4 regions of the Streptomyces sp. NPDC093544 genome follow, and region 1 is predicted to be linked to each of the others. Evidence: riboswitches for the same ligand, from Rfam matches in the RefSeq annotation. Region 1 holds a riboswitch; each other region holds the start of a gene.

Region 1 (5,816 bases):
ACCGCGACCGCGACCTTCACCGTTCCATAACCGAGGGCGGTGACCAGGGCCAGTGACAGGAACAGCGCCGGGATCGACAGCAATACGTCGACGAAGCGCATCACCACGTCCTCGACCCAACGGCCCACGAACCCGGCGACCAGGCCCAGCAGGCCGCCGACCAGGAAGGCGACGCCCACTGCGATCAGCGTCGCCTTCAACGACAGCTGCGCACCGTGCACCACCCGGGAGAACAGGTCACGTCCCAGTTCGTCGGTGCCGAACCAGTGCGCGCCGCTCGGGCCCTGGAAGTTCTGCGACGGCACCCCCTGCAGTGGGTCCTGCGAGGTGAACAGCCCCGGCCAGAACGCGGCCAGTACTACGAGTACCACCGCGAGGACCGATACCAGCAGGCCGGGTCGCAGAAGGAGGAACCGGGCCACGCGCCTGGGTTCGAACCCGCGCGCCGGGCCGGGGTCGATGTCCGGCTCGACCGGTAGTGCCAGGCCGAGCGCGGCACCGGCGGTGGCATCCTCGACAAGGGTCTCGCTCATGCGGGCCGCACCTTCCTGTTCGAGGCCACCACGATCCGCGGGTCCAGCAGCGGATAGACGAGATCGACGAGGAGGTTGGCCACCACGAAGATCAGGGCTCCGAACACCACCACCCCCTGGACCAGCGGGATGTCCTGGGCCGTGACCGCCGCGGCCGTAACCCGGCCAAGGCCGTCGCGGGAGAACACCGTCTCGACGACCACCGAGCCTGCGATGAGTTGCCCGGCCAACAGCCCGACGATCGTCAACGCCGGCAGCGACGCGTTGCGCAGCGCGTGCCGCAGGTGAATGCGCAGTCGGCTCGCGCCCTTGGCCCGCGCGGTCTCCACATAGGCCTGATCCAGCGCCGTGAGCAGGCTCTTGGCCAGCACCTGCGAGACCAGGGCGCCGGTCGGGATCGCGAGCGTCACCGCCGGCAGTACCAGGCCAGGCAGCCCGTCGTTGCCGAACGCGGGGAACCATCGCGCCCGGAAGGAGAACAGCTCGACGAGCACCAGCCCGACCCAGAACGTCGGTACCGACACCCCCAGTGGTGGCAGCGACAGCAACAGCTGCCGCAACCACCGCTGCGTGGTGTAGGTCGCCAGCGCCGCCAGACCGCCACCGAAGACCACCGCGAGCAGCAGGGCCGCTCCGGTCAACTGCAGCGTCTGCGGCAGCGCGTCGGCCAGCGTCGAGGTCACCGGCCGACCGGTGGAGACCGCGTTTCCGAAATCACCGCGCACCGCGTTGCCGAGATGGTCGGCGTACTGCACCAGCACCGGTTTGTCGAAGCCGTACTCATGCCGCAGTGCGGCGATCTGCGCCGGATCGATCTGGCCCGAGTCCGCTCCGGCGCCGGCCATCGCCGAGACCGGATCACCGGGCAGATAGTTCAGTATGAAGAACGACACCGTGTAGGCCGCCCAGAGCACCCCGAGTGCCTGTGCGAGACGCTTGATCACATAGCGACGCATTCCCTGCTCACCTCCTGCTGCCGACGACCCGATCGGACGCTCCGTCGCGCATCCACCGGTGGCTAGCCGATCCAGGTGTCGTGCAGCTGGATCCGGCTGGAGGCATCGAAGTTGAGGTTGTGCACCTTCTTCGCCACCCCCAGCTGGGTCTGCAGCTCCACCACGGGAATGACGTAGGCGTTCTGCACGATCAACTGCTGTGCCTGGCCGACCAGTTCCTTCCGCTTGGCCGCGTCGGCCGTTGCCGCCTGCTGGGTCAGCACCGTGTCCAGCGGGCCCGTCGGCAGGTGGTAGAGGTTGGCCAGCTTGGTGGAGTACTGGGTGCGCAGGATGTCCGGGTCGGCGCGGGTCAGGTTGCCCCACGACGCGTCGAAGTCGCCGGACTGCAGCACCGTGGCCAACTGGGAGGTCTGCGTCTCCTTGAGCACCACGTCGACTCCGACGGCCTTGAACTGCTGCTGGATCAGCTCCAGCGCCGGCTGGTTGGTGGCCGCGTTCGCGAACCACCTGACGGTCAGGCTGAGCTTGGTGCCGTTCTTCGACCTGATGCCGTCACTGTCGACCTTCCAACCGGCCGAGTCCAGCAGGGACTTCGCCTTCGCCGCGTCGAAGGCCAGGTCGGAGCCCTGGTCCGCGTAGTCCGGTGTGGTGTACGCCAGGATGCTGGTCGCCGGCCTGGTGCCGGTCGGGTACACGGTGTCGACGATCTGCTGCCGGTCGATGGCGAACAGGAGTGCCTGACGCACCTTCGCGTCCTTCAGCAGCGGGCGTGAGTTGTTCAGCGCCAGGTTGAACACCGCACCGGGATTGGCCCGCCGTTGCAGGTTCACCTGGCCGCCCGTGAGTGCCGCCTCGTCGGCCTTGCCGACGCTGCTGATCGCGTCCACCTGACCGGACTGCAGGCTGCCGGTGCGCACGCCCGATTCGGGCACCACCTTGAACACCAGCTTGTCCAGGTACGCCTCGCCCTGTTTGGTCCACAGCGACGAACCCCAGGCGTACTTGCTGCGCTTGGTCAAGGTGATCGCCTGGTTCTGCACGTAGCTCTGCAGCGTGAACGGCCCGGACCCGACCACACCCTTGCTGCACTTCTCCTGCGGGCTCCGCTTCGCGCTAGCCGACGACTCGATACCCAGTGAGTGCGTCGACGTGGCCTGGAGGAACTGCGCGTTCGGCTGCTGGAACTTGACCCGCACCGTGAGCGGATCGACCGCGGTGGTGCTGTCCACGCCGCTCAAGTACCCCTGGGCCAGCGTCCCCAGGGCGCCGAGCTTCGGCACCGCGTCGAAGTTGTCCTTGACCACCTGCGCGGTCAGCGGTGTCCCGTCGCTGAAGGTGACACCCGATCGCAGGTGGAAGGTGAACGTGGTCGCGTCGGAGCTGATGTCCCAGCTCTTCGCCAGCCACGGCACGATCTTGCCGGTCTTGGGATCCTGGTCGGTCAGGGAGTCCACGATCTGGCGCAGGGAGTAAATGGTCTCGTTGCTGCTCACTTGCTGCGGATCCACGCAGCCCACGTCGGAACCCACCGCGAAGGTCAGGGTGCCACCGGACTTGGCCGGGCCGCTGTCGCTGGTCGAGCTGTCGCTGCTGCTCGACGTGCAGGCGCTCAGCAGGAGGCTGCTTGTCACAAGTGCGGCGAGTGCCGCCCACCGGGTAGGTCGGGAATCCGGACGCGATATCACGGAATGGGTTCTCCTACTCCAAAGTCACCGCGCACGTGCCTGTGCGGACCAGGGCGATGCGTGGCGGAAATGCTCGGAAGGTGCCAAAGGGGAAGGGTGCCGACGAAGGCGTGACAGCGCCGCGGGCTCCGACAGCGCTGTGGGAGCCCGCGGGGAGTTGCCTGCGGGTGTCAAAGCCGTCGGCGAACGTCACTCAGGACGGCGGGAGGCAAGGACGCAATCAGCCGTGACACAGACAGCTGGTGAAGAGCTGCAGGTCGATGTGGCGACGGCGCGACAAACCGGAGAACACCGCAGCGGCCGCGATCGAGGCACTCAGATCACTGCTGTGCCGCACGCTGGTCCTCCCCATCTCAGGCCCGATCAACGGGCCACGCGCTTGCGGGGTCGGTGACCCTGCCGGGCTTTCACCTGGAGCACCCCACCGCGGTGGAGGGTTGCCGGTCAGCGAGCCAGGGCTTGACGCTAACACTCAATGCCGCTTGAAACGTTAACGAGCGTCGCCATGATCCGTCAATGGCGACAGGGGAGTTGGACAACGCTCGGCAGGACGGATCGAACCGCGCAGGGCTCGGGAACGGCTGGCCGAACTCGCCTGACCAGGTGCCGGCCGGGGCCCGAGGCGCCCTGACTCAAGAAGTCGCCCGCACTGGCTGTTTTATCGATCCGGATGGCCTTCCTAGATTTTTCCTGAAATCTGGGTATGGTTTCGCCCAAATATGTGGCTTTACCCCAGATGTGGTCACATCCTGAACGCAGGAGATAAATGTGTACCTAGCAACTAGTCGGGGCGAGTTCCTGACTCTGGGCGCTTGGAGGGAAAGGCATGCAATGGAGCAGCCTTCAAAACACCCACGGCCGGCGGGCCCGACTCGAACGTTCTCGGGACATTCAACCCGTCCCCCCGACTTTGCCGGTCCGCGGCGACAGGGGAGCCGAGCCCGTGGATGACCGGCGTGTGGACCTGGCCGCCGCTTACGCGGCGCCAGAACTATTGGCGATTCGAGACCGGCTGCTTGTCGCTCTGGCGTTCTCGTCAGGCGTCTTCGAAGCGATCTGCTTTCTCTCCTTCGGGAAGGTCTTCACGGCGTTCCAGACCGGAAACCTGGTGTTTCTCGGCCTTGGAGTAGCCGGCACGAGGCCGCCTGCCGGCCCGGATCCCGTTCGCGTGGTGATTTCACTTGCCGCGTTCGCCGTGGGGGCCGCGCTGGCAACTCGGATCCTGACCGCGTTCAACGGCGACCAAGAGATGGAGGACTCCGAGGTCTTCGAAGCATGGCCGCGTCGTGTCTCCATCGCGCTCTGCGTCGCGACGGTGGCGCAGGTCGGTTTCCTCGTCGTGTGGATGGCGACGTCTCCGTCGAGCCTTGTGTCCAACATTCTGGTCGCCCTCAACGCCTTTGCGATGGGCCTGCAGATGAATGCCGTTCGGTCGCTCCATGTGCCGGGCATCTCCACCACGGCGGCTACGGCCACCTTCATCAGCTGGATCTCCGGTATCTCGACCTGGACTCTCAAGCCCGCCGCGGCGCGCCGCCTGACCGGGGTCCTGGTGGGCATGGTGGCCGGCGCCTTCGTCGGAGACTGGATGCTCAGCCACGCGCACACCTACGCGCCGGTGCTGCCAGTGGTCGTGATCGCACTCGTCATCGTGATCGCCTCCGTGGCGATGAAGCAGAAGCCCGCGCGATAGCGCCCGACGAGCGGATCCCCTCCACCGTGTCGATACGGCCGACGCGATGGCCGTCCCGGCTCGGGCCGATCGGCACGGTGGCGGGGGTCCGACTACTTCCCGTTCCCCCGGGCCCGCCCGCAACGGTCGGCCGTACCGCACAATGGTGCGATGATCGACGGCACTTCGCGGACAACAGCCCAGCCGCCGCCCCGGTTGATCAAGGACGACGAGCTGACCGACCATTCCGTCGTGGCCAACAGCACCATGAACCGCGGACGGGTTCTGACAGGCGTCAACAGCTACACCCGCGAACTCGGCTTCGCCCCCACAGAGTTCCTGAACGGCAGCGACAGCGACCATGGCTCCGTGCCGTCCTGGCTGGACCTGTGCAGCGGAGAAGGGTTGGCCCTCCGCGAAGCAGCCCAGCGACTCCCGCAAGCCGCGTTGACCGGCGTGGACCTGGTGGGCCCGCGGCTGCGGACAGCGCTGCCCGACGGCCTCGAACTCATCACCGCGGACCTCGGCCGTTGGTCCCCAGGGCGCCGCTACGACCTGGTCACCTGCGTCCACGGACTGCACTACATCGGCGACCGGCTCGCCCTCCTGGAACGGGCCGCCTCCTGGCTCACCGGCACCGGCCTGCTGGTCGCCCACCTCGACCCTTCGACGCTGCGGCGGCCCGACGGCGGTGACGCTTCCCGGCCGGTCCTGGCCGCGCTGCGTGCTGCCGGTTTCCATTACTCGGCCCGTCACCACCGCCTCAGCCTGCGGGGCGGCCGCCGCATCGCCTTGCCCTTCACCTACCTCGGCGCCGACCCCCACGCCGGCCCCAACTACACCGGCCAGCCGACCGTCGCGTCGTACTACCGCCCCCGTTCGGAGAGCCCTCGTGCGGAGGCGACAGGTGATGCGGAAGGGCGCGATGACTTTCCAACGGCGCGGCAGTCTCCACTGCCGTAACCCCTGG
Region 2 (5,816 bases), on a different contig from region 1:
GAGTTGATGTCGTCGGCGACCCGTTGCACCTCGGCCGTGTAGTCGCGGTACACGGCGAGGTCCTGCCGGGACGGGTAGGCGAAGGCGACGTGCACGACCCGCTCGCGCCAGTCCGGCTGGTCCTCCAGGAGCTGCCGGTAGGACAGCAGTCCGCGCACGATGTTCTTCGACAGCTCGGTGCGGTCGACCCGCACGATCGCCTTCCGCGGCGCCCCCTCAGCCGTCGCCCCGATCTGCTCACGCAGGGTGGCCATCCGGTCGGCGACATCCGCCTCGTGCGAACGCTTGCGCAGGAAGTCCGCGTCCGCGCCGAGCCCGTGCACGCCGACGCGGGTGTCACCGAGGCCGCCGACCAGCTCCTGCGCGCACGCGGTGAACGCGGACGCCCAGCGGTGGGTGAGGAAGCCGAGGCGGTCCGCGCCGAGCATGCCGCGCAGCACCTGCTCGGCGATGTCGTCGGGGAGCATGCGGAAGTAGTCGACCGGCGCCCACGGCGTGTGCGAGAAGTGCCCGATCCGCAGGTCGGGGCGGAGCTCCCGCAGCATGCCGGGGACCAGGGTGAGGTGGTAGTCCTGTACGACCACCACGGCGCCCTCGGCAGCCTCGTCGGCCAGCGCCCGCGCGAAGGCCCGGTTGTAGGCCTCGTACGACGCCCACTGGCGCCGGAACTCCACGTCGAAGACCGGCTCCAGCGGCGTCTGGTAGAGCATGTGGTGGACGAACCACAGCACCGAGTTGGCGATCCCGTTGTAGGCGTCCGCGTGCACCTCGGCGTCGATGTCCAGCATCCGTACGCCGTCTTCGCCGACCCCGCGCCGTACCGCCTCGCGGTCCCCGTCGCCGAGCACCGAGCACACCCACAGGGCGCCCGCGTCCGGGCCGATCGCCGACAGGCCCGAGACCAGGCCGCCGCCGCCGCGCTTGGCCTGTAGCTCGCCGTCTTCGCGCACGTCGTAGGAGACCGGGCCGCGGTTGGACGCGACGAGGATCCGGTGGGAGCCCTGCGGGGATGCCGTGGAAGCAGCAGTCGAAGCCGTGGAAGCCATACGCCTCAATCTAGCCCGGCCCGGAAACGCTCAAACGTACGGACGGGGTGCCGCGGAGACGTATACCGCCGACGGATTACGCCGCTTTGCGTGACTGATACTCCGAGATTTCCGACATCGGAGGCCGTTCCTCCGTATCGACCGAGTACGTGCGCGGCTCGAAGCCGGACTCGCCCCGTTCGAACTGGGTGATGGCCGGCCGGATGAGGTGGCCGCGGGCGAGCCGGAGCTGTGCGGTGCGATAGATCGCGGCGGACATCCGGCCCAGCGCCTGGCCGTCCTGGTGCCGGTGCTTGCGGACGCCGACGTCGACCTGGGCGAGCGCGTCCAGGCCCACCAGGTGCAGCGCGTCGACGAGCATGCCCAGCTCCACGCCGTATCCGACGGGGAACGGGAGCTGTTCGAGGAGGGTGCGGCGGGCCGCGTACTCGCCGCCGAGCGGCTGGACGAAGCCGGCCAGCTGCGGCCAGTGCATGTTCAGCAGGGGGCGGGCCATCAGTTCGGTCACGCGACCGCCCTGACCGGCCGCAGTTCTGCCGGAGGTGGGTTCACCCGGCAGGTTCAGCGGGCGGTCGTACATCGCCTTGACCAGGTCCACGCCCGGATCGGTGAGCAGCGGCCCCACGATCCCGGAGACGAAGTCCGACGAGAACTCCTTGAGGTCCGCGTCGATGAAGCAAACGATGTCACCGCTCGTCACGAGGAGTGACCGCCACAGGACCTCACCCTTGCCGGGCACGGCCGGGATGCGGGGGAGTATTTCGTCCCGGTGAACGACCCGGGCACCGGCGGCGGCGGCGACCTCGGAGGTGCGGTCCGTCGAGCCCGAGTCGATGACGACGATCTCGTCGACGAGGGGGACTTTGCGAGTCATCAGGTCGCGGCGGATGATGGAGACGATCTCGCCGACCGTCGCCTCCTCGTTGAGCGCGGGCAGGACCACGCTCACCGTGGAGTTGGTGGATCGTTTCGCGGCTATGAGCTTCTTGAGCGGCCGGTCAGTCACGGACCAGGAGCGCGTGCTCAGCCAGCGCTCGACGTCTTCAAGCACGTGCGGCTCTCCCTTGCGTTCATTGGGATGCTTGTGCCCGTCGCCGCGGCAGCGTTTGGTGTGTCGCTGGCATCTCGCGGTTCGGACGGCTCTCTCCACCATCCAGGCCTTCGGTTACAGTCTTGAACAACGCTGATGACCATCGCATGTCGGGGGTCGCTCAGCGCACAACTGAATACCGCTCATCCAGAGGGGCAGAGGGATACGGCCCGTTGAAGCCCCGGCAACCCTCCAGCTGGTTCTTGTCACGTCGACGTGGTGAGGCTCCCGGCTCGGGAAGGTGCCAAATCCGTCTCACGGCGAAGTGCGTCGTGAGGAAGATGAGGAGAAAGGGCCTCGCCTCCATGGCTGCGCAGACAGTTGCAAGCACCACTGCAAACACCACGAACACCGTGACCTCCCCGGATTCCGCGAACTCCGTCGATCTGGGCCCCGCCGCCGCGCTTTCCTGCCGCGAGTGTGGACACCGTGTACCGCTCGGTCCGCTCTTCGCCTGCGAGGAGTGTTTCGGGCCGCTGGAGATCGCGTACGACTTCTCGGCCTACGAGACCGAGGACCTCCGCAAGCGCATCGAAGCGGGCCCCGCGAACATCTGGCGTTACGCGCCGCTCCTGCCGGTCCCGGCGGACGTCGCGGAGAAGCCGAACATCAACCCCGGCTGGACCAAGCTCGTCAAGGCCGACAACCTGGCCCGCGCGCTGGGCGTCACCCCCGGCAAGCTCTTCGTCAAGGACGACTCCGGCAACCCGACGCACTCCTTCAAGGACCGCGTCGTCGCCCAGGCCATCGAGGCCGCCCGCGCCTTCGACTTCACCACCCTCTCCTGCTCCTCCACCGGCAACCTCGCGGGCGCCGTGGGCGCGGCCGCCGCCCGCGCCGGCTTCCGCTCCTGTGTGTTCATCCCGCACGACCTGGAGCAGGGCAAGATCGTCATGGCCGCGGTGTACGGCGGGGAGCTCGTCGGCATCGAGGGCAACTACGACGACGTGAACCGCTTCTGCTCCGAGCTGATCGGCGACCCGGCCGGCGAGGGCTGGGGCTTCGTCAACGTCAACCTGCGGCCGTACTACGCGGAGGGCTCGAAGACCCTCGCGTACGAGATCTGTGAGCAGCTCGGCTGGCAGATCCCCGACCAGCTGGTCATCCCGATCGCCTCCGGCTCCCAGCTCACGAAGATTGACAAGGCTCTTCAGGAGCTGATCAAGCTCGGCCTTGTGGCGGACAAGCCGTACAAGATCTTCGGTGCCCAGGCGGAGGGCTGCTCGCCGGTGTCGGTGGCCTACAAGGCCGGCCACGACGTCGTACGGCCCCAGAAGCCGAACACCATCGCCAAGTCGCTCGCCATCGGCAACCCGGCCGACGGGCCGTACGTGCTCGACATCGCGCGGCGTACCGGCGGCGCCGTGGAGGACGTGAACGACGAGCAGATCGTCGACGCGATCAAGCTCCTCGCGCAGACGGAGGGCATCTTCGCCGAGACCGCGGGTGGCGTGACGGTGGGTGTGGCGAAGAAGCTGATCGAGAACGGTCTGCTCGATCCGACCCTCACCACCGTCGTCCTCAACACCGGCGACGGTCTCAAGACCCTGGACGCGGTGGCCTCGGACACCGGGCTCACCGCGACCATCCGCCCGAACCTGGACTCCTTCCGAGAGGCTGGCCTCGCGTCATGAGCGTCAACGTCCGCATCCCCACCATCCTGCGCACCTACACCGGCGGCAAGGCCGAGGTGTCGGCCGAGGGCGGCACCCTCGGCGAGGTGATCGCCGACCTGGAGCAGAACCACACCGGCATCGCCGCGCGCGTCCTGGATGACCAGGGCAAGCTGCGCCGCTTCGTCAACGTGTACGTGAACGACGACGACGTCCGCTTCGAGCAGGGCCTGGAGACGGCGACGCCGGACGGTGCGGGCGTCTCGATCATTCCGGCCGTCGCCGGAGGCTGACCGTCATCCGCCGTCACGTACGGTGATTGTAGTTACCTTGGGTAATTGCAATCACTGAGAGTTCATCGAATTGCCCCCTCCGTGAGAGAAGCGGAGGGGGCAATTCTGTATGGTTGAGCGCGGTACAGTTGGGGAAGCTGCTTCGCCTTCGAGTTGGTTTTATGCCGGGCGCATATGAGTCCTTGCCCGATGCCCGACAAGAAGTAGCCAAAGTGCCCCGCCTTTTTGAGCCGTTTATGGCATTTACGGGGCCCGACTTGCCCTGAATCTTTGCGAATTCTCCGCATATTCCCGATCGGTCGTGCCCAGAATTCTCGTCCGATTGACCTGTTGCAGAGGGCAGTTGGACAGATACATTCAGCCGCGGTCGACGCGTTCCGGCGCACACCCCCAATCTTTGGGGGGTGAGGTATGACCCGGGCCCGCGAAGTGCGGTCCTGTGCAAGGGCCAGTAATAGGGGAGTTAGGCATGGCTCAGGGCACCGTCAAGTGGTTCAACGCGGAGAAGGGGTACGGCTTCATCGCGGTCGACGGTGGTGCGGATGTATTCGTCCACTACAGCGCGATTCAGATGGACGGCTACCGCACCCTTGAAGAGGGCCAGCGGGTCGAGTTCGAGATCTCGCAGGGCCAGAAAGGGCCGCAGGCGGACATGGTCCGGCTGGCGACCAGCAGCTGAAGCACGCGCCGACTGACTGTTCTGTTCGACGTGACGAAGGGCCCGCATCCCCCGCCAGGGGATGCGGGCCCTTCGGCCTGCCCGCCCGTCCGCGCCTCCGTCGGCCTGTCCCTCTCACCTCTCTTCGCGCCGTGCGCGCCCCCCGCCCCACCTGGGGATCTTCCGGAGTCGCTTGCACTCGGTAGGGGCGAGTGCTAATCATTGGCGTTAGCACTCTGCAGGTGAGAGTGACAACGAGGACCGGGTCAGTGAGGCCCGCAGGCCAAGTGGGGCAAGGAACCACGAGGCACGCAGGCCGTCCGTCGCGGGCGCGGGCGCGGTCCGGAGCAATCCACCCCAGTCCGGGAGGACCACTTCACATGGCCAAGATCATCGCGTTCAACGAGGAGGCGCGGCGCGGTCTCGAGCGCGGGATGAACCAGCTCGCCGACGCCGTCAAGGTCACCCTTGGTCCCAAGGGCCGCAACGTCGTCCTCGAGAAGAAGTGGGGCGCCCCCACGATCACCAACGATGGTGTTTCCATCGCCAAGGAGATCGAGCTCGAGGACCCGTACGAGAAGATCGGCGCTGAGCTGGTCAAGGAAGTCGCCAAGAAGACGGACGACGTCGCCGGCGACGGTACGACCACCGCGACCGTTCTGGCGCAGGCGCTGGTCCGCGAGGGCCTTCGCAACGTAGCCGCGGGTGCCAACCCGATGGCCCTCAAGCGTGGTATCGAGAAGGCCGTCGAGGCCGTCTCCGGTGCCCTCCTTGAGCAGGCCAAGGATGTCGAGACCAAGGAGCAGATCGCTTCCACGGCCTCCATCTCCGCCGCCGACACCCAGATCGGCGAGCTCATCGCCGAGGCTATGGACAAGGTCGGCAAGGAAGGCGTCATCACCGTCGAGGAGTCCCAGACCTTCGGTCTGGAGCTTGAGCTCACCGAGGGTATGCGCTTCGACAAGGGCTACATCTCGGCGTACTTCGCCACCGACATGGAGCGTATGGAGTCCGTCCTGGACGACCCGTACATCCTGATCGCCAACTCGAAGATCGCCAGTGTCAAGGACCTGCTCCCGCTCCTGGAGAAGGTCATGCAGTCGGGCAAGCCGCTGC
Region 3 (5,816 bases), on a different contig from region 1:
CGGCGAGCAGCGCGTTGTCGATGACCTCGCGAAAACGCGCGTTGGTCGGTTTCCGCACGCCGGTCACCGGGTCCGGCGCGTGCACGATCAGGGTGATGGCGAGGAACTTCATGATGCGACCCGCTCGGCAGGCGCGTCGGCGTCGGGGTGGGCCAGGCCGAGGTGGTCGCGCAGGGTCGTGCCCTCGTACTCCGTGCGGAAGACGCCGCGTTCCTGGAGCAGCGGGACGACGGTGTCGGCGAAGCCGTCGAGGCCGCCCGGAGTGATGTGCGGGACGAGGATGAAGCCGTCGCTGGCGTCCGCCTGGACGAAGTCGTTGATGGTCTCGGCGATGGTGGCCGGGGAGCCGACGAACGACTGACGGTTGCCGGTCTCGATGACGAGGTCGCGGATGGACCACTTGTTGGCGGCCGCGCGCTCCCGCCACTCGCGGGCGGTGGCCAGCGGGTCGCGGTACATCCGTACCTGGGCACGCCCTCGGGCGATGGTGTGCTCGCCCGGGTCCGGGTCGATGTCGGGAAGCGGGCCGTCCGGGTCGTACGCGGACAGGTCGCGGTTCCAGACGAACTCGAGGTGCTTGATGGCGGTGGCGCCGCTGACCTGTTGGCGCCGCACCGCGCGGGAGATCTCCTCCGCCTCGGCGTCCGTGTCACCGAGGACGAAGGTGGCGGCGGGCAGGATCAGCAGCTGGTCGTGGGTGCGGCCGTGCCGGGCCAGGCGCCCCTTGACGTCCGTGTAGAACGCCTGCCCCTCCTTGAGGGTGCTGTACCGGCTGAAGATCGCGTCCGCGCCGGCGGCGGCGAACTCGCGTCCTTCGTCGGAGTCTCCGGCCTGGAAGATGACCGGGCGGCCCTGCGGGCTGCGCGGCACATTGAACTGCCCCTCGATGTCGAAGTGCTGCCCCTTGTGCACGAATGCGCCGGCCTTCGCGTCCCGCAGGAAGGTGCCGCTCCCCTGGTCGGCGACGATCTCGTCCCTGTGCCAGGAGTCGAACAGTTCGTTGGTGGTGGCCAGGAACTCCTTGGCCCGGGAGTACCGCTCGTCCTGCGGGAGGAAGCCGCCGCGGCGGAAGTTCTCACCGGTGAAGGCGTCCCAGGAGGTGACGACGTTCCAGGCGGCTCGCCCGCCGGAGAGGTGGTCGAGGCTCGCGAACTGACGGGCCACCTCATAGGGCTCGTTGAACGTGGAGTTGATGGTGCCGGTCAGGCCGAGATGCTCGGTGACGGCGGCGAGTGCGGTGAGGATGGTGAAGGTGTCGGGCCGTCCGACGACGTCCAAGTCGTAGATCTTGCCGCCCTGTTCGCGCAGCCGCAGGCCTTCGGCGAGGAACAGGAAGTCGAACTTGGCGCGTTCGGCGGTCCGCGCGAAGTGCGCGAAGGAGCTGAACTCGATGTGGCTGCCGGCCGCGGGGTCGCTCCACACGGTGGTGTTGTTGACGCCGGGGAAATGCGCCGCGAGGTGGATCTGCTTGAGCGGCTTGTCCGTTGACTTGCTCATGAGTGAGGTCCCTCCGGCTCAGACGTGGGCGGCGTAGCGGTTGGCGGGGCGGGCGAGCCCCAGCAGCCCGCGCAGGGTGTCGGCCTCGTACGAGTGCCGGAAGGCGTTGCGGCGCTGGAGTTCGGGGACCAGACCCTGGGTGATCGCCGGGAGGTCGTGGCCGGCGACGGCAGGACGCAGCCGGAAGCCGGTCAGCCCGGACTGCTGCAACTCCTGCAGAAGGTCGGCCAGTTGTACGGGGGTGCCGGTGAACACCCGTGCGTCGCTGGTGTACGGATAGCCCGCGAGGGCGTCGAGACGCTCTCGCCGGTCCACCGCGGCGGTGGGGTCGTTGTCCAGGAACACCACCAGGTCACCGAAGAGGTTCAGCGGCTCCTCGGCGCGCCCGGCCGCCTCCTGTTCGGTGCGGACCGCGGCGATGATGGCACGCGCCTCCTCGACGTCGTGCGGAGTGACGTATCCGATGTCGGCGCTGCGACCGAGCAGCCGGAACGGCGCGCCCCCCGCGGACCCATGGGCCAGCGCGGTGACCAGGGGCTGACCCTGCGGCGGACGGGGCGTGATCGAGGGGCCCTTGACACTGAAGTGCTTGCCCTCGAAGTCGATGTAGTGGAGTTTGTCGCGGTCGACGAAGCGGCCGGTGGCGACGTCCCGGATCTCCGCGTCGTCCTCCCAGCTGTCCCACAGCCGGCGCACCGCCTCGACGTAGTCGCTGACCTCGTCGAAGAGATCGACGATCAACTCCTGCAGGGCCGGGGTTTCCAGGTCTTCGATACGGAGCTCCGGGAACGTACGGCGGCCGAAGTGAGCGGCCTCGTATCGCCGCGCGGACGCCTGCACCCGCACGCCCGCGCGGCCGGTGCTCACATAGTCGAGAGTGGCGATGGCCTTGGATATATGGAAGGGCTCTGTATGTGTGGCCACTACGGTCGGCACCAGCCCTATGTGGCTGGTCAGCGGTGCGACGCGGGCGGCGATGAGGACGGCGTCGAGTCGGCCGCGTACCTGGTCGGTGCGTGCGTCCGGTTCGCTGAGTCGCGCGGACTGCGGACCGAGCCCGTCCTCGATGGTCACGAAGTCGAGCAGGCCGCGCTCGGCCTCGGTGATCAGGTCGGTCCAGTACGAGGCGGTGAACAGATCGTGGGGGCGGGACACCGGTTCCCGCCAGGCGGCCGGGTGCCAGCCCGCGCCGTCGAGGGCGACAGCCAGGTGCAGTGCGGCGGGAGAAGAAGAGGAAGAGGGCGACGACGTTGACGAGGACACGAAAGGGGTGCCTTCCTGATCGACCGTATGAGATCGCCGGGCCTCGACTGAGAGGGTGCGGCGGCGGGGTGACAGGTCAGGGACGACAGAGCGCGCCGGCCACGCGCTGAAGGTCGATGTGCGGCCGGGAGTACAGGTGCACGCGAGGGCGCGGGGCGAGAACCAGGACAAGAAGACGGGGCACGGTCTGCATGTCCGTCACCTCCGCCCTTCCGGCTCGGCGGGCTGGAGGCCGCGCCGGCATCGCGCTTGCGGAACCCGGGGCGGGTACCGCCTGGTCGTCACCTGGAGCACCCCGCCGCGGAGGAGGGTTGCCGGTCAGCAAGCCAGGGCTTGACGCTGACGCTCATAACCTGCTGGGGACGTTACGGGAGGCCACAGCGGTGCGCAATGCCCAGGGATCATGCTCGTTCTCACATCGCAATGCGTCCTCAGCAGGGACAACCACCGGGCCGCGCAATCTGTTCCGCGCTGCCCGTTCGGCCTGATGCACGCCGGATGACCACCTGGTGAGACTGCGCCGCAGGCCTTCTTGACGGCCTCACGGAGCGCACCGACACTGACGGGGACGGTCACGATTGTCAGCGCCCTTCGGGCAGGTTCTTCCTGTCCGTGAGGTCAACAGCCCCGGCTCGCTGGCAGGCAACCCTTCCACCGCGACGGGGTGCCCCGGGTGACGACCGGGTTCCGCCGGTGCGGCGGGACAAGCGTGGTCTCGCGTCTCGCGAGCCCCGAGTGTGGGACAGGTGGGAATGGCCAACAGCGGTTTGACGAGGCGCCTGCACATCGATTTGTTGCGTGTCTCCAGCGCCTACTAGTCCGAGCGATCCGGACCGGTACGTAGCGCAGTCACTCCGTTCCGCCGCGGTGCCCACAAGGTGGCCGTGGCCTCCCCATCCCATGGAGAGTCATGTCCGAGACAATCTCGCACGCCTCAAACACCGGTACCTCCAGCACATGTACCTCAACTCCGTGCGTCCCCGGCTCACTTGACGCGGTCCCTCACCCCCGGATCACCGCGACACCGTCCGCACGCCCGCACCGCTTCCGCAGCCGTATCGGAGTCGGTCTCGCCGGCGGCTTCTACCCGGCGCCGCACCGGTACGAGTTGTATCTGTCCGCGCATTGTCCCCTCTCGCTGCGGGTCTCCATCACCCACGGCCTGCTGGGTCTCAAGGACTCGGTCGCCACCACACTCCTGGCGCTCCCCGCCGACACCCCCTCCGCGTTCGTCTCACTGCGCGGGGCGTACGAGGCCACCTGGCACCACTACGACGGTCCGCTGACCGCCCCCGCGCTGTGCGACCGGTGGAGCGGACGCGTCGTCAGCAACCACACGCCGGACATCCTGCGCGATCTCGGCGACCTCTTCGCCGACCGGGCCGGATCCTGTCACTCCCCGCTCCGCCCGTCGGAACTCGCGGCGGACATCGACGCCCTGCGCGACCTCCTCGACCGTGATGTCACGCCGAGTGCGCCGTCGGCGGAACGGTCGGCGGCTCTCGACCTGCTGAACCGTCAACTCGCGTCTGGTCCCTACGCGTTGGGCAAGGAACTGACCGCGGCGGATGTGGACCTCTGGGTCGCCCTCGTCCAGCTCGAAGCGGAGCACGACCTCTCCTCATACGCACTCCTCCAGGACTATGTGCGACGTCTCGACGCCCACCCGGCCTTCCAACGACAGCTGTAGCCGCAAGCAGGAATGCTCGTCACGTACGGGATTCCAGGGCGGCCCGGGTGTCGTTGCCGTAGACGCCCGTCTCGTCGCCCCGGATCCCGTACCACAGCTGGAAGCGGGCCACGGCCACGGTGAGCGTGGGGTCGTAGGTGCCGCTCGTGGCGCCGCTCTCGTACACGTCCGGGATATCGAGCAGCCGTTCCTGGAGCTCCGTCACATCGGGGCCGCTGTCTCCCTCCCGGAGGGTGCCGGTGCCGTCCGGGTCGGCGGCACCGGAGGGGGCCTGGTCGACGGGTGCCGTGGCGGAGGGGACGGCGCCGGCCTGTGGTCCGCCGTCACCGTCACTCCCGGGCAGCAGCATTGCCAGGGCGAATCCGGTCAGCGCGGCCGCCGCCACCGCGCCGACAACCGCGGCTCGGCGCGGGCCCGTGGCGTGTCCGTGCGCATGGCCGAGTTCAGGCCCGGGCGGTGTTGCGGGCCTCGTCTCCCCGCCGGCGGCATAGTTCTCGCCGGCTATGGTGGGCGGCAGCTCCTCAGTCTCACCCTGGTGCGCCGACGATAATCTGATCGACTCATAGCCTTCGTCCGGGCCGACACCCTGCTGATCCTCACGGAACTCCCTCACCAGTTCCGCGAGGGCCTCCGTCCGGCGGCGTTGCTGGACGTAGGTGGGTACGAGCGCCGGGCGGCGCACAGGCTGCTCACCTTCGGGCGGTATCGACACACTGCTCTCCTTCCGTGCGCGCGGTCTCCCGCCATCCCCGTGGAGAGATACGGAGGCACCGGCACGGGAGTTCAACCGACGCCGACGACCTCGTCGTCGCCGGACGGAAGAACTACGCGCAAACGCGGAACGTCACCCGTTCTGGTCACTGTCCGTAGTTCTGGCCGTCTTCCGCACATCCCGCCGTGCGACGAGCCAGCGCCCGCGCGACAGTCGTACAACGTGAAGAATGGGTGCAAGGGGGTAAGACCACCTTCGGGAAGCGGAGAGGGTCGCGGTGGGTACGAGCAAGGAACGGGATGTGCCGGCCCGGCAGCGCCTCGACATGGCGGACGCCGTGCCACTGCTGCTCGACGCCCGTATGACGGTGACCAGCTGGCCCGCGGACGCCGAACGGCTGCTGGGATACCCGGCCGGCGAGGCACTGGGACGGCTCGCCGCCGACCTGCTGATTCCCGAGGACGCGGCACGGCTCCCGGAGCTGGCCGAGGGGTGCAGCGGTGACGGCGGCTGGGCGGGCCTGCTGTCCGCGCTCCACCGGGACGGGCACCCGCTGAAGCTGATGGTGCGGGCGGTCCCCCTACGGCCGAGCGAAGGCCCGGCACGCTGGGTGGTGCTGCTCGCCGACCTGGCCGACGGCCCCGGCTGGCACAT
Region 4 (5,816 bases), on a different contig from region 1:
GTCGACCGGCGCTCAGCCCGACTGGTACATGGGCTTCTCCGAGGGTCTGATCCGCTTCATGCCGGGCTGGGAGATCAACCTCTGGGGTCACACGCTCGTCCTGGGCGTGTTCATCCCGCTGATCATCTTCCCGCTGGTCCTGGTCGCGATCGCGGTCTACCCGTTCATCGAGTCCTGGGTCACCGGCGACAAGCGCGAGCACCACATCCTGGACCGCCCGCGCAACGTCCCGACGCGTACGGCCTTCGGTGTCGCGTGGATCACCTGGTACATGGTCCTGCTGATCGGTGGTGGAAACGACCTGTGGGCCACGCACTTCCACCTGTCGATCAACTCGATCACCTGGTTCGTGCGGATCGCGTTCTTCGTCGCGCCGGTCCTCGCGTTCATCGCCACCAAGCGGATCTGCCTCGGTCTTCAGCGCCGTGACCGGGACAAGGTGCTGCACGGCCGCGAGTCGGGCATCATCAAGCGCCTGCCGCACGGTGAGTTCGTCGAGATCCACGAGCCGCTCAGCCAGGAGGCTCTGCACACGCTCACCGCGCACGAGCAGTACCAGCCGGCCCAGATCGGCCCGCCGGTCGACGAGAACGGTGTCGAGCGCAAGGTGAAGGGCGCGCAGAAGCTGCGTGCCAAGCTCAGCAAGGGCTACTACGGGGACGACAGCCAGATCCCCAAGCCCACCGTCGAGGAGTACAAGGAGATCACGAGCGGCCACGGCCACCACTGATCGCCTCAGCGTTCCTCGCTGATCGCCACGGCTGGAGCCCCGTCCATTGCATGGACGGGGCTCTTTGCCGTCTCCAGGGCTGGATAGGGTGGACTCACCCGTACGTACCCGGGTCGAGTCCACCCGGGTACCTCTCTGAGAACCCCAGGAGCGACCATGAGCGCTGTGAACCCCGCTGGAGGCGACACCGCGGCGGACCGTTCCTGGCCCAGGTTGCTGAACGGCCTGCTCGACGGCCGTGACCTGAGTGCGGACGACACCGCCTGGGCGATGAACCTGATGATGCGCGGTGAGGCGACCGACGCACAGATCGCCGGGTTCGCGGTGGCGTTGCGGGCCAAGGGAGAGACCGTCGAGGAGATCACCGGGCTCGTACGGATGATGTACGAGCACGCCAATGTGATCGAGGTGCCGGGGAAGACCGTCGACATCGTCGGTACGGGTGGTGACGGGGCCAAGACCGTCAACATCTCCACCATGTCGGCGATCGTCATCGCCGGGACGGGCGCGAAGGTCGTCAAGCACGGCAACCGGGCGGCTTCCTCGGCGTCCGGCGCGTCCGACGTCCTTGAGAAGCTCGGGGTCAATCTGGAGCTGACGACCAAGCGGGTCGCGGAGGTGGCCGAGGAGGCCGGGATCACCTTCTGCTTCGCGGTGAAGTTCCATCCGGCGCTACGTCATGTGGGCGCCGCGCGTGGGCAGTTGGGCATCCGGACGGTCTTCAACGCCCTCGGTCCGCTGACGAACCCGGCACGGGTGAAGGCGCAGGCGGTCGGCGTCGCGGACCCCCGCATGGCGCCGATCGTCGCGGGCGTCTTCGCCGAGCGCGGCAACTCCTCGCTGGTCTTCCGCGGCGACGACGGGCTCGACGAGCTGACCATCACGTCCACGTCCCGGGTGTGGGTCGTACGGGACGGAAAGGTCACCGAGGAGACCTTCGACCCGAGGGACGTCGGTATCGACCTGGTCCCGATCGAGGCACTACGGGGCGCGGACTCCACGTACAACGCGGACGTGGCGCGCCGGCTCCTCGACGGCGAGAGGGGGCCGGTGCGGGACGCGGTGCTGCTGAACTCGGCGGCGGCCCTGGTGGCCCTGTCGCCGGGTGACGGATCGCTCGCGGACCAGATCCGCGCGGGGATGACGAAGGCCGCGGAGGCCGTCGACTCGGGGACGGCCAAGCGGACGCTCGAGCGGTGGGTGGCCGCGACCAACGCGTAGCGCCTGCGGCGGTACGGCGGTCACCAATCCGTAGTGCCCTCGGCGAGCCCGCCGGGTGGGGCCGGGCCAAGGCGCCCGGCCCCTTTCGCGTTCCGGGATCCGGACACGGGTTGCGTCGTCTCGATCGGTTCGACTAGGTTTTTCGGCAGGTCATGAGTGACAGTCATGAGGCCCCGGCCGACTGTCCGGCAACCCTCCGTCCGTGGCGGGGTGCCCCGGGTGAAGACCAGGCCGTAGGCAGCGAGGTCTGCGGCAAGCGCGGACCCCTCGCCCTCTTTTGAGCGGTAAAGGCCCAGGGGTCCTGGTCATCGAGGGAGCCTTCTGTGAGCAAGCGAATGCGATAGGGCGTCGAGCCCCTTTTCCGCCTATCCCTTTCACCTTTTGCCGCGCTGAGCGCCACTTCCATGGACCGGCTCGCGCGGTGATTTCCCTGCGTCTCACAGGAGTTCGCCATGTCTGTCTCCACCGTTGCCGCCGCCCAGACCGTTTGTACGCCTCTGCCCGTGTTGGGGCGAGATGTCACCGTCCCGCTCGTCACCGGTGGCGAGGTCTCGTACGCCGCCCTCGACTACGCCGCCAGCGCCCCGGCCCTCCAGCGTGTGTGGGACGACGTGGCCGCGTACGCCCCCTATTACGGCAGCGTGCACCGCGGGGCCGGGTACCTGTCCCAGCTCTCCACCGACCTCTTCGAGAACTCCCGCACCACCGTCGCCGAGTTCCTGGACTGCCGTGACGGCGACCAGGTCGTGTTCACCCGGTCGACCACCGACTCGCTCAACCTGCTCGCCGCCGCCCTTCCGGCCGACTGCCAGGTCTTCGTCTTCGAGACCGAGCACCACGCCTCGCTGTTGCCCTGGCGGGACGCGCGGGTGACGTACCTGAACGCCCCGCGTACGCCGCAGGAGGCCGTCGCGACCCTGGAGCACGCGCTCAGCCACCGCGACCCCCACGGTCCCGCCCTCGTCTGCGTCACGGGCGCCTCGAACGTCACCGGTGAGCTGTGGCCGGTGCGTGAGCTGGCCGCCGCCGCGCACGCGCACGGCGCGCGCATCGTCCTCGACGCCGCGCAGCTCGCCCCGCACCACCCGGTGTCGGTGCGCGACCTCGACGTCGACTGGGTCGCCTTCTCCGGGCACAAGCTGTACGCCCCCTTCGGCTCCGGTGTCCTCGCGGGCCGCTCCGACTGGCTGCTCGAGGCCGAGCCGTACCTGGCGGGCGGCGGCGCCAGCCGCAAGGTGTCGCGGCGTACGGACGGGGGCGTGGACGTGGAGTGGCACGAGAGCGCCGCCCGGCACGAGGCCGGCTCGCCGAACGTGATCGGGGTCTACTCGATCGCGTCCGCCTGCAAGGCGCTCACCGAGGCGGGTTTCGACACGCTCGTCGCCCGCGAGCAGCAGCTGATCGAGACGGTCCGCGCGGGTCTCGCCGAGGTGCCCGAGGTCAGGGTCCTCTCGCTCTTCGGCGACGACGCCCCGCGTGTCGGCGTCATCTCCTTCGTCGTCGAGGGCTGGAACAGCTCGCACTTCGCGGCCGCGCTGTCCGCCGAGTACGGCATCGGAGTGCGCGACGGCCTGTTCTGCGCCCACCCGCTGGTGCGCACCCTCCTCGGCAGCGACCCGCAGACCCAGGGCGAGTGCGGCGCCCCCGAGGCCGCGCCCGGCGAGAAGTCCCTCAACGCCATCCGCGTCAGCTTCGGCGCCGGCACGCCGGACGAGCACGTCGAGCGTTTCGTGCGCGCGGTCAAGGAGCTCGTCCGGGACGGCGCGAAGTGGAACTACCGCACGGAGGACGGGCGTTGCGTCCCGGCGGTGTGATCGCCTGACAGGAGCACGGCGTATACGCTCCCCTTCGGCGGCCGTACGGCGAACAGGGGAGTCACGGGGAGTGCAGGCGCTGCGGGAGACGGATCCACGGCGGATCGGTCCGTACGAGGTGCTCGGGCGGCTCGGCGCGGGCGGCATGGGCGAGGTCTATCTCGCCGAGTCCCGGGCCGGGCTCCGGCTGGCCGTGAAGGTGGTGCGGGCCGAGCACGCGGAGGACCGCACCTTCCGCGCCCGGTTCCGCCAGGAGGTGCGGGCCGCGCAGACCGTCGGCGGGACCGGGACGTACACCGCGCGGGTGGTCGATGCCGACCCCGAGGGCGAACGGCCTTGGATGGCAACGGAGTTCGTCGACGGGCCGAACCTGCGCGACGCGGTGCTCGACGGCGGGCCGCTGCCCGAGGACGCGGTGCTCACCTTCGCGGCCGCACTGGGCGAGGCCCTCGCCGCGATCCACGCCAAGGGCATGGTGCACCGCGACCTCAAGCCGTCCAACATCCTGCTGGCGCCGGACGGTCCGCGAGTCATCGACTTCGGGATCGTACGGGCGCTGGAGGCGACGGCGATGACCCGCACCGGCACCCTGGTCGGCTCGGTCGGATACGTCTCGCCCGAGCAGATCCGCAACGGCTCCGAGGTGGGGCCGCCGAGCGACGTCTTCGCGCTGGGCGCCGTGCTCGCGTACGCGTCGAGTGGCCGCGAGCCCTTCGGGGAGGGCCAGGACTCGGTGATCCTGCTGCGCATCGTGACGCGGGACTTCGATCTTTCCGGGGTTCCTGCGCGTGTGCTTCCGCTCGTCGAGGCCTGTCTGCGGGAGGAGCCCGGGGACCGGCCCACCCCCGAGGAAGTGGTCGAGGCCGCCGGACACTCGGCCGCCTCCCTGCGGGCGGCTCTGCGGCCGGGGTGGCTCACCTCCGCACCGGCGACGGTCGCGGGGGACGAACGGTGGCTTCCGGAGCGCGAGTCGGGCGAGGGAGAGAGCCGGGTCGAGTACATCGCCCCGGCGACGGTCACGGGCGCTTCGGCGCCGGACCGCATACCGGAACCCCAACGGCGTTCGCGGCGGGGGCTGTTGACGGCTGTCGCGGGTGGGGCGGTGGTTGCCGCCACCGGGGGAGCCGGCTGGGGGCTGTGGCGGCCCGGGCGGGAGAGCGGAACGCAAGGAGCCGGGTCCCCGGAATCCCCTCAGACCGCGTCCGCGGCGGGCGTGGAGAGTCCAGCCGCCCTCGCCTGGCAGTACGACGCCGCCGGGCTCGGCGGCATGTACGGACCTTGCGTCGCCATGTCGCCGGACGGCGAAGTCGTCTACCTCGGGGACGCGAACGGCAAGCTGCACGCCCTGTCCCGTGCGGGCGGGCGGCTCTGGGCGGTCGCGCTCGGCGAGGAGGTGTCGACGCCCGTCGTCACCGCGGACGGGATCTTCTGCGTCGCCTGGGACCAGGAGAGGGTACGGCGCCGGCTGTGCGCGGTGAACGCGAACGGCAAGCTCATATGGACCAAGACCGTCGGCGAAAACGGCTACAACCCGCCGGTTCTGGCGGGTGAGGGCGTGCTGGTGGCCACCGGCGACACCGACGAGGGAGGGCTCCGCTGCTACGCGGCCGACGGCTCCGTGCTGTGGAACGCGTCCACCCCCGCCGGTCCGAACGGCACCCCCTTGGTGGCGGGTGACGTGATCTACACAGGCACCTTCGGCGACCACCTGGTGGCCCTGAACGCCGACGACGGCACCAGGATCTGGTCGGTCCCCGCGGGCCTCGACGTCGGCCGGCCGGCGCTGGTCGGCGACATCCTCGTCGCCGAGTCGGGCGGAGAGACGACCCGGCACGCGTTCAGCCCCGACGGTGAGCTGCTGTGGGAAACCCAGGGGGAGGGCAGCGGGCCGATGGTCGCCGGGAACCGGTCGCTTGCGATCACCACCGGGCAGGGCACCGTCGACGCGATCAAGGCGGCCGACGGCTCCACCGCGTGGACGTACGAGATCGGCGGCGACTGGCTGCCGGGACCGGTGGTGGCCGGAGATCGTATCTATGTGCGAAGCGGGC

What was found. Region 1 has a riboswitch for S-adenosylmethionine ahead of AB0N66_RS15555 (ABC transporter substrate-binding protein). Riboswitches for the same ligand answer to the same signal wherever they lie in the genome.
Region 2: linked by a shared signal. The riboswitch ahead of thrC (threonine synthase) and the one ahead of AB0N66_RS15555 (ABC transporter substrate-binding protein) in region 1 are both predicted to bind S-adenosylmethionine.
Region 3: linked by a shared signal. The riboswitch ahead of AB0N66_RS37815 (putative leader peptide) and the one ahead of AB0N66_RS15555 (ABC transporter substrate-binding protein) in region 1 are both predicted to bind S-adenosylmethionine.
Region 4: linked by a shared signal. The riboswitch ahead of AB0N66_RS02405 (aminotransferase class V-fold PLP-dependent enzyme) and the one ahead of AB0N66_RS15555 (ABC transporter substrate-binding protein) in region 1 are both predicted to bind S-adenosylmethionine.

What each region holds. Positions count from the first base shown of each region.
Region 1 is NZ_JBFBEA010000009.1:109,528-115,343, forward strand. Features, by position in the region: gene AB0N66_RS15545 (ABC transporter permease) at 1-533, opposite strand, end outside; gene AB0N66_RS15550 (ABC transporter permease) at 530-1,489, opposite strand; gene AB0N66_RS15555 (ABC transporter substrate-binding protein) at 1,552-3,174, opposite strand; SAM riboswitch class IV at 3,545-3,654, opposite strand; gene AB0N66_RS15560 (YoaK family protein) at 4,118-4,867, shown strand; gene AB0N66_RS15565 (class I SAM-dependent methyltransferase) at 5,018-5,809, shown strand.
Region 2 is NZ_JBFBEA010000007.1:344,650-350,465, reverse strand. Features, by position in the region: gene AB0N66_RS13340 (trehalose-6-phosphate synthase) at 1-1,046, opposite strand, end outside; gene AB0N66_RS13335 (glucosyl-3-phosphoglycerate synthase) at 1,123-2,097, opposite strand; SAM riboswitch class I at 2,277-2,424, shown strand; gene thrC (threonine synthase) at 2,442-3,770, shown strand; gene AB0N66_RS13325 (MoaD/ThiS family protein) at 3,767-4,042, shown strand; gene AB0N66_RS13320 (cold-shock protein) at 4,512-4,721, shown strand; gene groL (chaperonin GroEL) at 5,081-5,816, shown strand, end outside.
Region 3 is NZ_JBFBEA010000036.1:70,467-76,282, reverse strand. Features, by position in the region: gene AB0N66_RS37835 (LLM class flavin-dependent oxidoreductase) at 1-112, opposite strand, end outside; gene AB0N66_RS37830 (NtaA/DmoA family FMN-dependent monooxygenase) at 109-1,497, opposite strand; gene AB0N66_RS37825 (LLM class flavin-dependent oxidoreductase) at 1,516-2,760, opposite strand; gene AB0N66_RS37820 (putative leader peptide) at 2,837-2,953, opposite strand; SAM riboswitch class IV at 3,001-3,114, opposite strand; SAM riboswitch class IV at 3,331-3,476, shown strand; gene AB0N66_RS37815 (putative leader peptide) at 3,513-3,578, shown strand; gene AB0N66_RS37810 (glutathione S-transferase C-terminal domain-containing protein) at 3,671-4,450, shown strand; gene AB0N66_RS37805 (peptidoglycan-binding protein) at 4,470-5,162, opposite strand; gene AB0N66_RS37800 (SpoIIE family protein phosphatase) at 5,440-5,816, shown strand, end outside.
Region 4 is NZ_JBFBEA010000002.1:16,672-22,487, forward strand. Features, by position in the region: gene AB0N66_RS02395 (cytochrome bc complex cytochrome b subunit) at 1-730, shown strand, start outside; gene trpD (anthranilate phosphoribosyltransferase) at 887-1,951, shown strand; SAM riboswitch class IV at 2,100-2,216, shown strand; gene AB0N66_RS02405 (aminotransferase class V-fold PLP-dependent enzyme) at 2,404-3,765, shown strand; gene AB0N66_RS02410 (serine/threonine-protein kinase) at 3,836-5,816, shown strand, end outside.